Regions from separate parts of the Rahnella sp. GSA61A genome, predicted to be linked through region 1. Evidence: predicted binding sites of a transcription regulator. Region 1 holds the regulator's gene; the other holds the start of a gene.
The links. The regulator LexA, encoded in region 1, represses DNA repair genes until DNA is damaged. The targets are predictions, from matches to a motif close to TNCTGTATGTACATACAGNA.

Region 1 (5,808 bases):
GTCAGCGGTCAGATCAGGCACCGTCGAATCCGCGTTGTAAGGCACGTTACGCAGCAATTGCAGATAACAGTCGATTTGCTCGGTCAGCTGTTCGCGTGTCAGTGAACGCTGACGGGAGGCCAGCAGCGCGGTACAACACAAGTTCATGGCATTGGCTGCCGCTGAATTGTTGATGCGCACCATGATCTGTTCTGCCAAATCCTGCACTGTCGGCGTCAGCCAGCTTGGACGTTGTGCTTCGATCGGGTCGATGGCTTCACGCCAGGTTGGCACGTTCTGGTTCAGGTAAGTGGTCAGATGCAGCGGCTCACCGAAGTTCACGTAACCCTGGCCGAGATTACGCAGCTTGCGCAGCCCGTTCAGCATCTGTGTCAGGCTTTCTTTCTCTTTGGTCGCACCGCGTAATTCTTTCGCGTACGTACCCACTTCCATGACGTGCTCATAACCGATGTAAATCGGTACCAGCGTAATCGGACGTGAACCGCCGCGCAGCATGGCCTGAATGGTCATGGCCAGCGTGCCCGTTTTCGGCTCCAGCAGACGCCCGGTTCGCGAACGCCCCCCTTCCACAAAGTATTCCACCGAATAACCGCGGCTGAACAGTTCGCCCAGATATTCACGGAAAACCGTCGAATAGAGCTTGTTGCCTTTAAAGGTTCGACGAATAAAGAACGCACCCAGACGGCGGAAAATCGGGCCAGCCGGCCAGAAATTCAGGTTGATACCGGCGGCAATATGCGGCGGTACCAGACCCTGATGATAGAGCACGTAAGACAGCAGCAGATAGTCCATGTGGCTGCGGTGGCAAGGCACATACACAATTTCCTGACCGTCCAGCGCTAACTGGCGTACACGCTCGGCATTATTAACGTTGATGCCTTTGTACAAACGGTTCCACGTCCAGCTCAGCACACGGTCAGAGAGGCGCACGGCTTCATAAGAGAAGTCAGCGGCAATCTCTTCCATCAGGGCGATGGCGTTTTGTTGGGCTTTTTCGTGGGAAATTTTCTTGCTGCGGGCTTCGTCTTCAATCGCTTTCTCAATGGCTTTTGAGGCCAGCAATTTATTGAATAAATCCTGACGTGCCGGAAGGCGCGGACCAACCGCAGCCAGACGCTGACGGGAGAAATGCATCCGCGCCACACGTGCCAGTTTTTGAGCAATCGTCTTATCTGTGCCGTGTTCCGTCGCCATATAACGCAGGGAAACGGTATTGGAGAAACGGACGAAACTGTCCCGCCCCAGCCACAGCACAGCGAAAAATTTCTGGATACCGTTCAGCACGCGCAGATGCGGCGTGTCGTCCTGACCTTCACGGCCCGGTGCACGACCAAACATTACCGACACCGGCAACATCTGAATGTCTAAATCCGGATTATTGCGGTGCAAATCAAGGTAGTCGTGGAACAGCTTTACGGACTCCTGCTTCGGCGTGTAATAAGAGAATACGCGCGGGCCTTCGGCTATAAAGACATGGCTTGGTAGCAGGGTTCCGTCAATTTCCAGCGGAATAAGAGGATCAGGTAGATTCTGCGCCAGACATTGCGCACGCAACGTCAGCAAATCGGCTTTGGAATTATAAGGTAATACGTACAAAATCGGCCGCGTCGGGTCTAAATGCAACTCGGTAACCGGATCTGAAGGTATGACCTTGCTCTTTACCAGCAATGAGAGTGGTAAATTCAATAATGTGTAATAAAGTCTACGCCAACCTGACATAAAAACGTGAAGCCTCTTGTTAGCAATTTCGCCGCAAGGATACCAGAAAGATCCGTGGAGATCTGTGGTCATATAAAAGCTAAAATGCTGCAAACACTCTAAGGATCAGTACCCGAAATGGCGAACCAAGTCACCGGATTTACCCGAATTTATAAAGCGGCCGGCTATTCCTGGAAAGGATTCAAAGCGGCATGGCAAAACGAAGCGGCATTTCGCCAGGAGGCCAGCGTCGCTATCCCGTTAATTTTACTATCTTTCTGGCTTGATGTCAGCACCATTGAACGTATCCTGCTGGTGGGATCCGTCGTGCTGGTCTGTGTCACGGAGTTGCTCAACAGCGCGGTGGAATGTGCAATAGACCGCATCGGGCCTGAGTTTCATGTGCTTTCTGGTCGCGCAAAAGATATCGGCTCTGCTGCCGTACTTCTGACCATCATATTGGCGATTTTTGTCTGGGTCAGCATCTTTTGGTCGCGATGGTTCTGATTTGGAATCTGCATTCCAGGAATCAACGTTATGCCCTGTTTTTATTCAATCTTAGGTTTTCATTGACCGTTTAGCTGTATATACTCACAGCAAGACTGTATAAACAACCAGGGGGCGGAATGAAAGCTTTAACGACCAGACAACAAGAGGTCTACGACCTTATTCGCGATCATATCTCCACCACCGGTATGCCACCAACCCGCGCAGAGATTGCATCACGTCTGGGGTTCCGTTCTCCCAATGCGGCGGAAGAGCATCTTAAAGCGCTGGCGCGTAAAGGTGTTATTGAGATTGTTTCCGGTGCATCACGCGGCATTCGTCTGCTGATGGAAGAAGAAGAAGGTTTACCGCTGATTGGCCGCGTTGCCGCCGGTGAACCGCTGCTGGCGCAGCAACATATCGAAGGGCACTATCAGATCGATCCGGCAATGTTTAAGCCGAGCGCCGATTTCCTGCTGCGTGTCAGCGGTATGTCGATGCGTGATATTGGTATCCTTGACGGCGATCTGCTGGCCGTGCATAAAACGCAAGACGTGCGTAATGGTCAGGTTGTGGTGGCCCGTATTGATGATGAGGTCACCGTGAAACGCCTGAAAAAACAAGGCAGTGTGGTGCAGTTATTGCCTGAGAACAGCGAGTTTCAGCCGATCGTGGTGGATTTGCGCGAGCAGAATTTCAGCATTGAAGGCTTAGCCGTAGGTGTTATCCGCAACGGCGACTGGATCTGACCTTCGTACTTCGAGCTATCTCTGCGTTGGCTGCCTTCGCGAACCCCGGTCACATACTTGTGTATGCTCCCGGCGTTCGCTTAGTTGCCGCCTTGATATAACGCGAATTACTCGGTCAGATATGACTAAGTCAGAAATTGCTGTGTCAGATAGACAAGACTAAAACTAATTGAATATGGATGGCGGCCGCCTCTGGCATCCATGTGAATTCAAAGAGAAATGCGTTTCTCTCATCATCGCCCCTTTCGGGGCGATGTCATTTACAGGCATAACCTGAACCTCCGGCATGAGATTCTCTATGCAACATCATTCCCTGCGACACACACTCAAAAACACCTTTTTAAGCCCTGCCGATAAAGCGCTCTGGATGCTGGCATTGCCGATGATTTTTTCCAATATCACGGTGCCGCTCCTCGGCCTGGTGGATACCGCAGTGATCGGTCATCTCGACAGCCCGGATTATCTCGGCGGCGTGGCTGTGGGTTCGATGATCACCACTTTCCTTTTTATGCTCTTACTGTTTCTGCGGATGAGTACCACCGGCATGACCGCTCAGGCGCTGGGCGCGAAAGATAATCAGCTTCTGGCGCGTGCTTTTGTACAACCCTTCCTTCTGGCTGTACTGGCGGGCGTCATTATTGTGGTATTCCGTCATCCGCTGATGGAGCTGGCGTTTCACATTGTCGGCGGCAGCCAGCCCGTGCTTGAACAGGCGAGGCTGTTTATCGAAATCCGCTGGTTCAGCGCCCCGGCTTCATTGGCGAATCTGGTGATCCTCGGGTGGTTGCTCGGCATTCAGTACGTTCGCGGGCCGGTGATTTTGCTGATTGCCGGGAATTTGCTGAATATCATTCTGGATCTGTGGCTGGTGATCGGGCTGGGCTGGAACGTGCGTGGCGCAGCCATCGCGACGGCAAGCTCCGAGTATTTCACGCTACTCATCGGGCTGTATTTCGTCTGGCGGGTGATGAAACGACGCGGTATCACCGGCGCAGAAATCACCTCCGCGTGGCGTGGTAATTTGCGCCGTCTTCTCGGGCTTAACCGCGACATCATGCTGCGCTCATTACTGTTGCAGCTTTGCTTTGCATCGCTGACCGTTCTGGGCGCGCGGCTGGGCAGCCACATTGTGGCGGTCAACGCCGTGTTGATGAACCTGCTGACATTTACCGCGTTTGCACTTGACGGTTTTGCTTATGCTATCGAAGCGCATTCCGGTGAGGCATTCGGTGCCCGCAACCGCGAAAAACTGCTGAATGTCTGGCATGCCGCGTGTCGTCAGGCCGGGCTGGTTGCGCTGTTTTTTGCTCTGATTTACGCGCTGGCGGGTGGGGCGATCATTGATGCGCTGACATCATTACCGGAATTGCGTGAGCTGGCGGACCGATATCTTGGCTGGCAAATTATACTGCCGCTGGTGGCTGTCTGGTGCTATTTGCTTGATGGCATGTTTATCGGCGCAACGCGTGGGCGGGATATGCGAAACAGCATGCTGGTGGCGGCGCTGGGGTACGGGCTGACATTGTTCACTTTACCGCTGCTGGGCAATCATGCGTTGTGGCTGGCGCTGACGGTATTCCTCGGGTTACGCGGGATTTCACTGGGCTGGATATGGCGTCGTTACTGGCGGCATGACACATGGTTTTCGTCTCCGTCGCACTGATTTTTCAGCTATTTTCAAAGAAATAAGCGCAGCTTTGTCGTTATTTCATGCTTTAGATTAATCCTAATAGTGGTTTTTATCCCTGTTTAAGGAGGATTAATCGAGATTCTCTACTAACCTTTAAAGTGTTAAGGACGAGCTGCAAGACGAAATGCAGTTCATAAAACCCAAGGTAACAGGAGATATTTTATGAATAAGGACCAAGCCGACGGTAACTGGAAGCAGTTCAAAGGGAAAGTGAAAGAACAATGGGGCAAACTGACTGATGACGACCTGACAGTGGTTGAAGGTAAACGTGATCAGTTAGTCGGTAAAATTCAGGAGCGTTACGGCTATCAAAAAGATCAGGCCGAGAAAGAGCTCAATGAATGGGAAACCAAAAACAAATATCACTGGTAAGACGCGACTCCCCCTCGCGTGCCAGTGACGTATCCTGAGATTTAGCTGCTCCTACCCGGAACGCTTCAGGATACGGGTACACGGATGTACCCAACCTCTTCTCTGTACAAAACATCCTCCTCTTACGAGTCACCTTCAAAACCTTAAAACCCGATCATTCAGCGTTTTTTCACCACAATACTGTGGTCGTGATCGCAATGGTCATGGCTGTCGCAGGTTTCTACTACTTTGCATTCTGCACATAAGCCATGCGCTTCAACGACGGAATGGCGAAGCTCAAATCCGGATTCTAATGACAGTTTTGCCAGACGCTCTTCAATGCCGTCGGTGGTTTTTTCGGTAACTAACCCGCAGCGGTCGCAGATAAACAGCGCAGAAGTATGGCTCGGCTCTTCAAAATGATGGCAGAGAACATAGCTGTTTGCGGATTCAACACGGTGAATAAATCCCTGTTCCAGCAGAAAATCCAGCGCCCGGTAAACGGTCGGTGGTTTCGCCTGAGGTTCGCTTACGCGCAATAGATCCAGCAAGTCATAGGCGCTGATCGCACCGGGTTGTTGCGTCATCAGGCGCAGTACTTCCAGCCGCTGCGGCGTCAGGCGAACATTGCGCTGCTGGCAAAGTTCTTCAGCTTGTGAAAGTAATTTTTCCGGATTATTCAGGGTCATAGCAACGGTCTCTGAGCGCAGATTGGAATGAATAGGCCACATCATGCGACCACCGATGATTTTATCATGCTTGCACCAAAACGACGAATTATGCGCCATTCAGATGTGATGCAACGTCGGCATCCGCCTGCTCAGCGGCACAAGA
Region 2 (5,808 bases), on a different contig from region 1:
AACTTCCAGCGGACCGGGTGCCATTTTCCACTCTTCAGTCAGCGTTTGCGCCACATAGCTCTGCTGGTGTTTCAACCCTTTTTGCAAAAAGCTGAAAACGCCCTGCACGGTCTGACTCAGCCCCTGTGCCGCAATGTCACCGATATAGGGTGCCAGAAATTCCGCAGGCTCAATTTCCGCCATATCCAGCAATGCAGAGAACTGCTGAACCAGGGCGATATCGCCATCAACTACCAGCTCGCCACTGCGCATCATGGGCGACAACTGCTGGCGATCACGTAACTTATGCAGCACTGACAGTTTCGAGGTGACGGTGCAATCTGCCGCGCCGTCCCATTGCCCGAGCACATCAATTTTCTGTTCACTGAACACAAACGTCAGTGGTGTACTCAGTTCCTGCAATTCAACACGCAGAACTTTACCGGCCAGACGTGTCCGCGCCGCCTTCATGCTGCGATCTCTGAAAAGCAGGTAATTAAGCGGCGTCTCGATAGCGGCAGTCAGTAACGGCGTTAACAACATCGGCATACTCATATCAGAATTTGAAACCCCGATGTAACGCCACAATGCCGCCAGTCAGGTTGTGATAAGTCACATTTTCAAAACCTGCGTCCGCCATCATTCCTTTCAGTGTTTCCTGATCCGGATGCATACGGATTGATTCAGCCAGATACCGGTAGCTTTCGGCATCGTGTGCAACCAGCTCGCCAATACGCGGTAAAATATGGAAGGAATAGGTGTCGTAAGCTTTGCTCAGCGGCTTCAGCACCGGTTTGGAGAATTCCAGTACCAGCAGACGCCCGCCCGGCTTGAGTACGCGGAACATGGAACGCAGCGCCTTCTCTTTTTCAGTCACGTTACGCAGACCGAAAGAGATGGTGATACAGTCAAAATAGTTATCCGGGAACGGCAGAGCCTCGGCATTCGCCTGAACGTAGCTGACGTTGCCGACGATGCCAAGATTGCGCAGCTTTTCGCGGCCCATCTTCAGCATGGAATCATTGATATCCGCCAGCACGACTTCGCCTTTCTCACCCACCAGACGGGAAAATTTTGCGGTCAGATCGCCCGTACCACCGGCCAGATCCAGCACACGTTGTCCCTGACGGACACCGCTGCAATCAATAGTGAAGCGTTTCCAGATGCGATGAATACCGAAAGACATCAGATCATTCATCAAATCATATTTTGCCGCAACGGAATGGAAGACTTCTGCCACCATTTCCTGTTTTTCATCTTTGGCTACTGTACGAAAACCAAAATGGGTGGTTTCCGGCGTCTGCTTTTCCATTATTTATGCCTGCTTTTTCAGTCGAACTCTTGGGGAGAAGTGTATCAGAACCCGTTCGAAAGCCCCATCACCGATGGTGATTCAACATATTGCAAAAATTCATGCATTGAATCACAAATACAGTGCAGGCCCTCTGACCCGCTATGTCTGCTGGTGGGGAGTTAACTCACCCGGGTTCAGCGTCTGTTCTTCTTCCGCATCAGAGGTATCGGGCAGAGATGCGGTGTCTTCAGGTTCATTTTCCGCTTTCGCTATTTCAGCCAGAGACGGACTGATAGGCCGTTTAACTTCAACACCCAGCGCGCGGAAACTTTCCACCTGTCCGATAAGATTACCACGGCCTTGCGAGAGTTTATTCATCGCGGATCGATAACTTCCCTGCGCTTTGTCGAGACTTTGTCCCATCGACTCCATGTCATCCACAAACAGCCGCAGTTTGTCGTAAAGACGTGCCGCGCGGTCGGCGATACGTTTGGCGTTCTGACTCTGATGCTCATAGCGCCACAAGTTACTGATCGTTCGCAGCGCCACCAGCAGGGTCGTCGGGCTGACCAGCATAATATTGTGCCGGAGCGCTTCGCTAATCAATTCTGGCTCACGGTCGATAGCCAGCAGAAAAGCGGGCTCAACAGGGATAAACATCAGCACATAATCGAGGCTGCGCAGACCGGGAAGTTGCTGGTAATCTTTGCGCCCGAGCAGGCGGATATGTCCGCGAACCGAGGCAATATGTTCATTGAGCGCCGCTTCCCGCTCGCTGTCATCCTCGCTGTTGAAATAGCGCTCATACGCGACCAGGGTCATTTTGGCATCAATCACTACGTCTTTATTCTGCGGTAACCTGACGACCACATCGGGTTGCATCCGGCTGTTGCTGTCAACCTGCACGCTGACCTGAGTCTGGTACTCATGCCCTTCACGTAAACCGGAAGCCTCGAGCACGCGGCTCAGCACCACTTCCCCCCAGTTGCCCTGCGTTTTGTTGTCACCTTTCAGTGCCTTGGTCAGGTTGACGGCTTCACGGGCCATCTCCACATTCAGTTGCTGCAGATTGCGGATCTCATGCGCCAGCGTATGGCGTTCACGGGCTTCCTGCCCAAAGCTGTCCTGCACCTGACGACGGAAACCATCCAGTTGCTCGCGCAACGGCAACAGTAACTTGTCGAGACTTTGCTTGTTCTGTTCGTCGGCACGGCGGCCATTTTGTTCGAAAATCCGGTTAGCCAGATTTTCAAACTGGCTGCTCAGGCGCTGTTCGCTGTTAATCAGCAGACGCTGCTTTTCTTCAGCCGCCATGCGGGTTTCATCCAGACGGGTTGAAACCTCACGCAACTCTGCTTCCTGCGCGCTGTTGATTTCCCGCTGCGCACGCAGTTCCTGATTCAGTTGCTCACACTCGTTTTGCCAGTGGGCAAGCAGTTGTAATTTTTCCTGACTGGCCGCCTGCAGGCTATGCAGTTTTCGCAGCTCAAGTTCAGCCTCACGCAGTTGCTGCTGCCCTGATTGCCGCTCGCTTTTGTGCGTATCATTTTCCGCTTTAGCCTGTTCCAGCGATTGTTCCAGCAAACGGCGCTGCGTTTCATACTCCGTCTGCTGTTGCTGTTGGCGCAGGCTGGCGATAAGCCAACCTACGAGTAAGCCCACTAACCCCGCCCCCAGGGCTGTCAGGATGCTGATATCCACGCGATTTCCCTCTTAAAGTCTCTTGCGGCCAAGGTAATGTCAGGCTGTATGGATGTCCAGTCTATTTTCTGTTGCATTGAGCCTTTGCGAGACGTCTTCCAAAAAGGAATTTCTCTGTATTTGCCCCCTTGCGATAGCCAGCCACAGAGAGCAGCATTCAAAACCAGCGGCTCAGCCACTGAATGCCGAAAGCACCTGGCGCCAGGATGCCGAAAGCCCAGATGAGTGCAGACGTCACATTCGCAATCTGGAAATATTTTTGCGGCATACCGCAGATACCGGCAACCAGTGGCACAACGGCACGAAGCGGGCCAAAGAAGCGGCCAATGAAAGCCCCGGGCATGCCCCATTTTTCAAAGAAAGCATGTCCACGAACCAGCATTTGCGGATGGCGGGAGAAAGGCCAGAAATTGCCAACCCGATCCTGATAACGGGCACCAATCCAGTAAGAAAGCCAGTCCCCCAGGAAAGCGCCTGCGGCGGCGGCGGCCCAGATGGGCCAGAACGGAATACCGGTTTCGCCGATCAGCGCGCCGAGTCCCAGCAAGATAAACGTTGCCGGGAGCAGCAGGGAAAGGAATGCCAGAGACTCACCAAAAGCCAGAAAGAAAACGATCGGTGCAGCCCACACCTGATGGGCGCGGATGAAGGTAGTGGTGTACTCAAGAAGGTCGTGAACAGTCAAAAATGCAGTTCCTTTTGTCAGAGATCCGGGAGGAGGTTCATCAATTATTCCAGATGGATTACTAACATGACCTTAACAGATCTGCTTAGCAGGGCAAAAAAACGGGCCGCCAGAGGCAGCCCATTGATGTGATGATGTGATGTGGTTGTTTTAGTTTTATAGGGACTAAATAAGCCTGCGGGCTGCTTCTACAACAATCTTCACCGCATGACTTTCAGTCTTTTTCATGGTTTCCGCATTAGGGATTTCCTGCTGCGTGCGGTTCACGATAACACCCGCCACCATCCCCGCGCGCAGACCCTGGCTTGCACACATGGTCAGCAGAGTCGCGGATTCCATTTCGTAGTTCATGACGCCCATTTCCTGCCACTCTTTCATCGATTCTTTGAAGCGACGGACAACACGGCCAGAGTAAGTGTCATAACGTTCCTGACCCGGATAGAAGGTGTCAGAAGAGGCGGTAACGCCAATGTGCGTCGCGGCACCCACGGCTTCTGCCGCCGCAACCAGCGCGGTGGTGCAGGCAAAATCGGCTACTGCAGGGAATTCCATCGGCGCAAAGTGCAGGCTCGCGCCATCAAGGCGAACGGCAGCGGTCGTGACCAGAACGTCACCGACATTGATGTGTGGCTGGATAGCGCCAGTTGTGCCGACTCGCAGGAAAGTACGGATCCCCAGTTGCGCCAGTTCTTCAACCGCAATAGAGGTCGAAGGGCCACCAATACCGGTTGAGCAAACAATCACAGATTTGCCATCAAGCTCAGCACGCCATGAGGTAAATTCGCGGTGGGAAGCCAGACGAACCGGGTTCTCCATCAATTTGGCAATTTTTTCCACGCGCTCAGGGTCGCCGGGAACAATCGCCAGCGTCGCGCCGTTTAAATCTTTTTTGGCCAGGCCAAGATGGAAAACTTCAGGCTGAGACATAACAAACTCCTCTGTGTGTAAGGTCATTTATTGGCAGGAGGAACACCCGGCAACTGTACTGAACATTGTGACGTTATTTCGTGACGGTCGTCACTATGATGTAACAACAGGAATTTCACATACATTTATTTTGTGATTCAAGTCACAAAATAAGGAGGGGTGAGGGAATTTTAAACAGGCAATCTCCGCTGCCGGGGATTGCCTGTTTATCAGTTACAGTTAATCAGGCAGGAACGGCATCTGCCGCCGCACTGCGCGACCAGATCCGGTGTTTGAGCATGTCTTTCAGAAACGCCTTCAGCAACGCTCCTTCTGCTTTTTCACCTTCCACAACGCCCTCTTCCGGCACATCATCCGTCAGCCCCAGCAGCGATTTGAAGCGGCGTGCATCGCCACTTAGCCCCACCACTTTCAGGTGTTTGTAGGCTTCGAGCACATAATGCCGTGCATCGCCATTCATCAGCAGTGCGTCGATATGCCCATGCGGAACAATCACTGCATCAACGGTGATGGAAGGCGATCCGGCAAACGTCGCATCAACCGGCAACGTAGAACCATCATCGGCAGTCACACTCCCTAAGTGACTGGCCAGCAGCTTAGGGTGAACGCCAGCGGCCTGAAGTGCCTGTAAGGTTTCCAGAACATCCGCCGCATTCACACCTTCACCCAGCAATATCGCCACCTGCCGCCCTTTGATCGTGCCTTTACCGCTGGCATACAAACTCAGCGACGGATCATTTTTCAGCCCATTCACGGGCTTCGGCGGCTTGATCTTCAGGGTGTCAGCGGAAAGGGTAATACCCAGATTTTTCGCCACTTTCTGCGCCAGCGTCTGATCAACATGCGCTAACAGATCCACGACCCGCTCGCGGATATACGGCCGCGCCACCTTCGATAATTCAAATGAGAAAGCGCCGATAATATGATCCTGCTCCGCTGTTGTCTGGCTCAGCCAGAACAGGCGCGGATGGGCATAATATTCGGCAAATGACGGACTGCGCTGACGGATTTTTTCTGCATCAACCCGTTCAGGATAACTTTCAAAGCCACCGCCGGACGCTGCCGGAGGTGTTTCCCTCGGCCAGTTATTGTTGATGGAATTCGGCTCGTAGTTCGCCGGATTCGTATCAATGTCCTGACGGTGCATGCCGTCACGCTGGAAGTTATGGAAAGGGCACGTCGGCCGGTTAATCGGAATTTCATGGAAATTAGGCCCGCCCAG

Region 2: the regulator LexA is predicted to act here: its motif matches at 3,017-3,036, upstream of rmuC (DNA recombination protein RmuC).

Annotation. Positions count from the first base shown of each region.
Region 1 is NZ_JAHXYO010000027.1:38,537-44,344, reverse strand. Features, by position in the region: gene plsB (glycerol-3-phosphate 1-O-acyltransferase PlsB) at 1-1,719, opposite strand, end outside; gene LC431_RS23565 (diacylglycerol kinase) at 1,837-2,205, shown strand; gene lexA (transcriptional repressor LexA) at 2,325-2,933, shown strand; gene dinF (MATE family efflux transporter DinF) at 3,232-4,596, shown strand; gene LC431_RS23550 (CsbD family protein) at 4,786-4,995, shown strand; gene zur (zinc uptake transcriptional repressor Zur) at 5,154-5,663, opposite strand.
Region 2 is NZ_JAHXYO010000030.1:16,326-22,133, forward strand. Features, by position in the region: gene LC431_RS24365 (SCP2 domain-containing protein) at 1-522, opposite strand, end outside; gene ubiE (bifunctional demethylmenaquinone methyltransferase/2-methoxy-6-polyprenyl-1,4-benzoquinol methylase UbiE) at 536-1,291, opposite strand; gene rmuC (DNA recombination protein RmuC) at 1,433-2,974, opposite strand; gene LC431_RS24380 (DedA family protein) at 3,132-3,659, opposite strand; gene udp (uridine phosphorylase) at 3,825-4,586, opposite strand; gene katE (catalase HPII) at 4,810-5,808, opposite strand, start outside.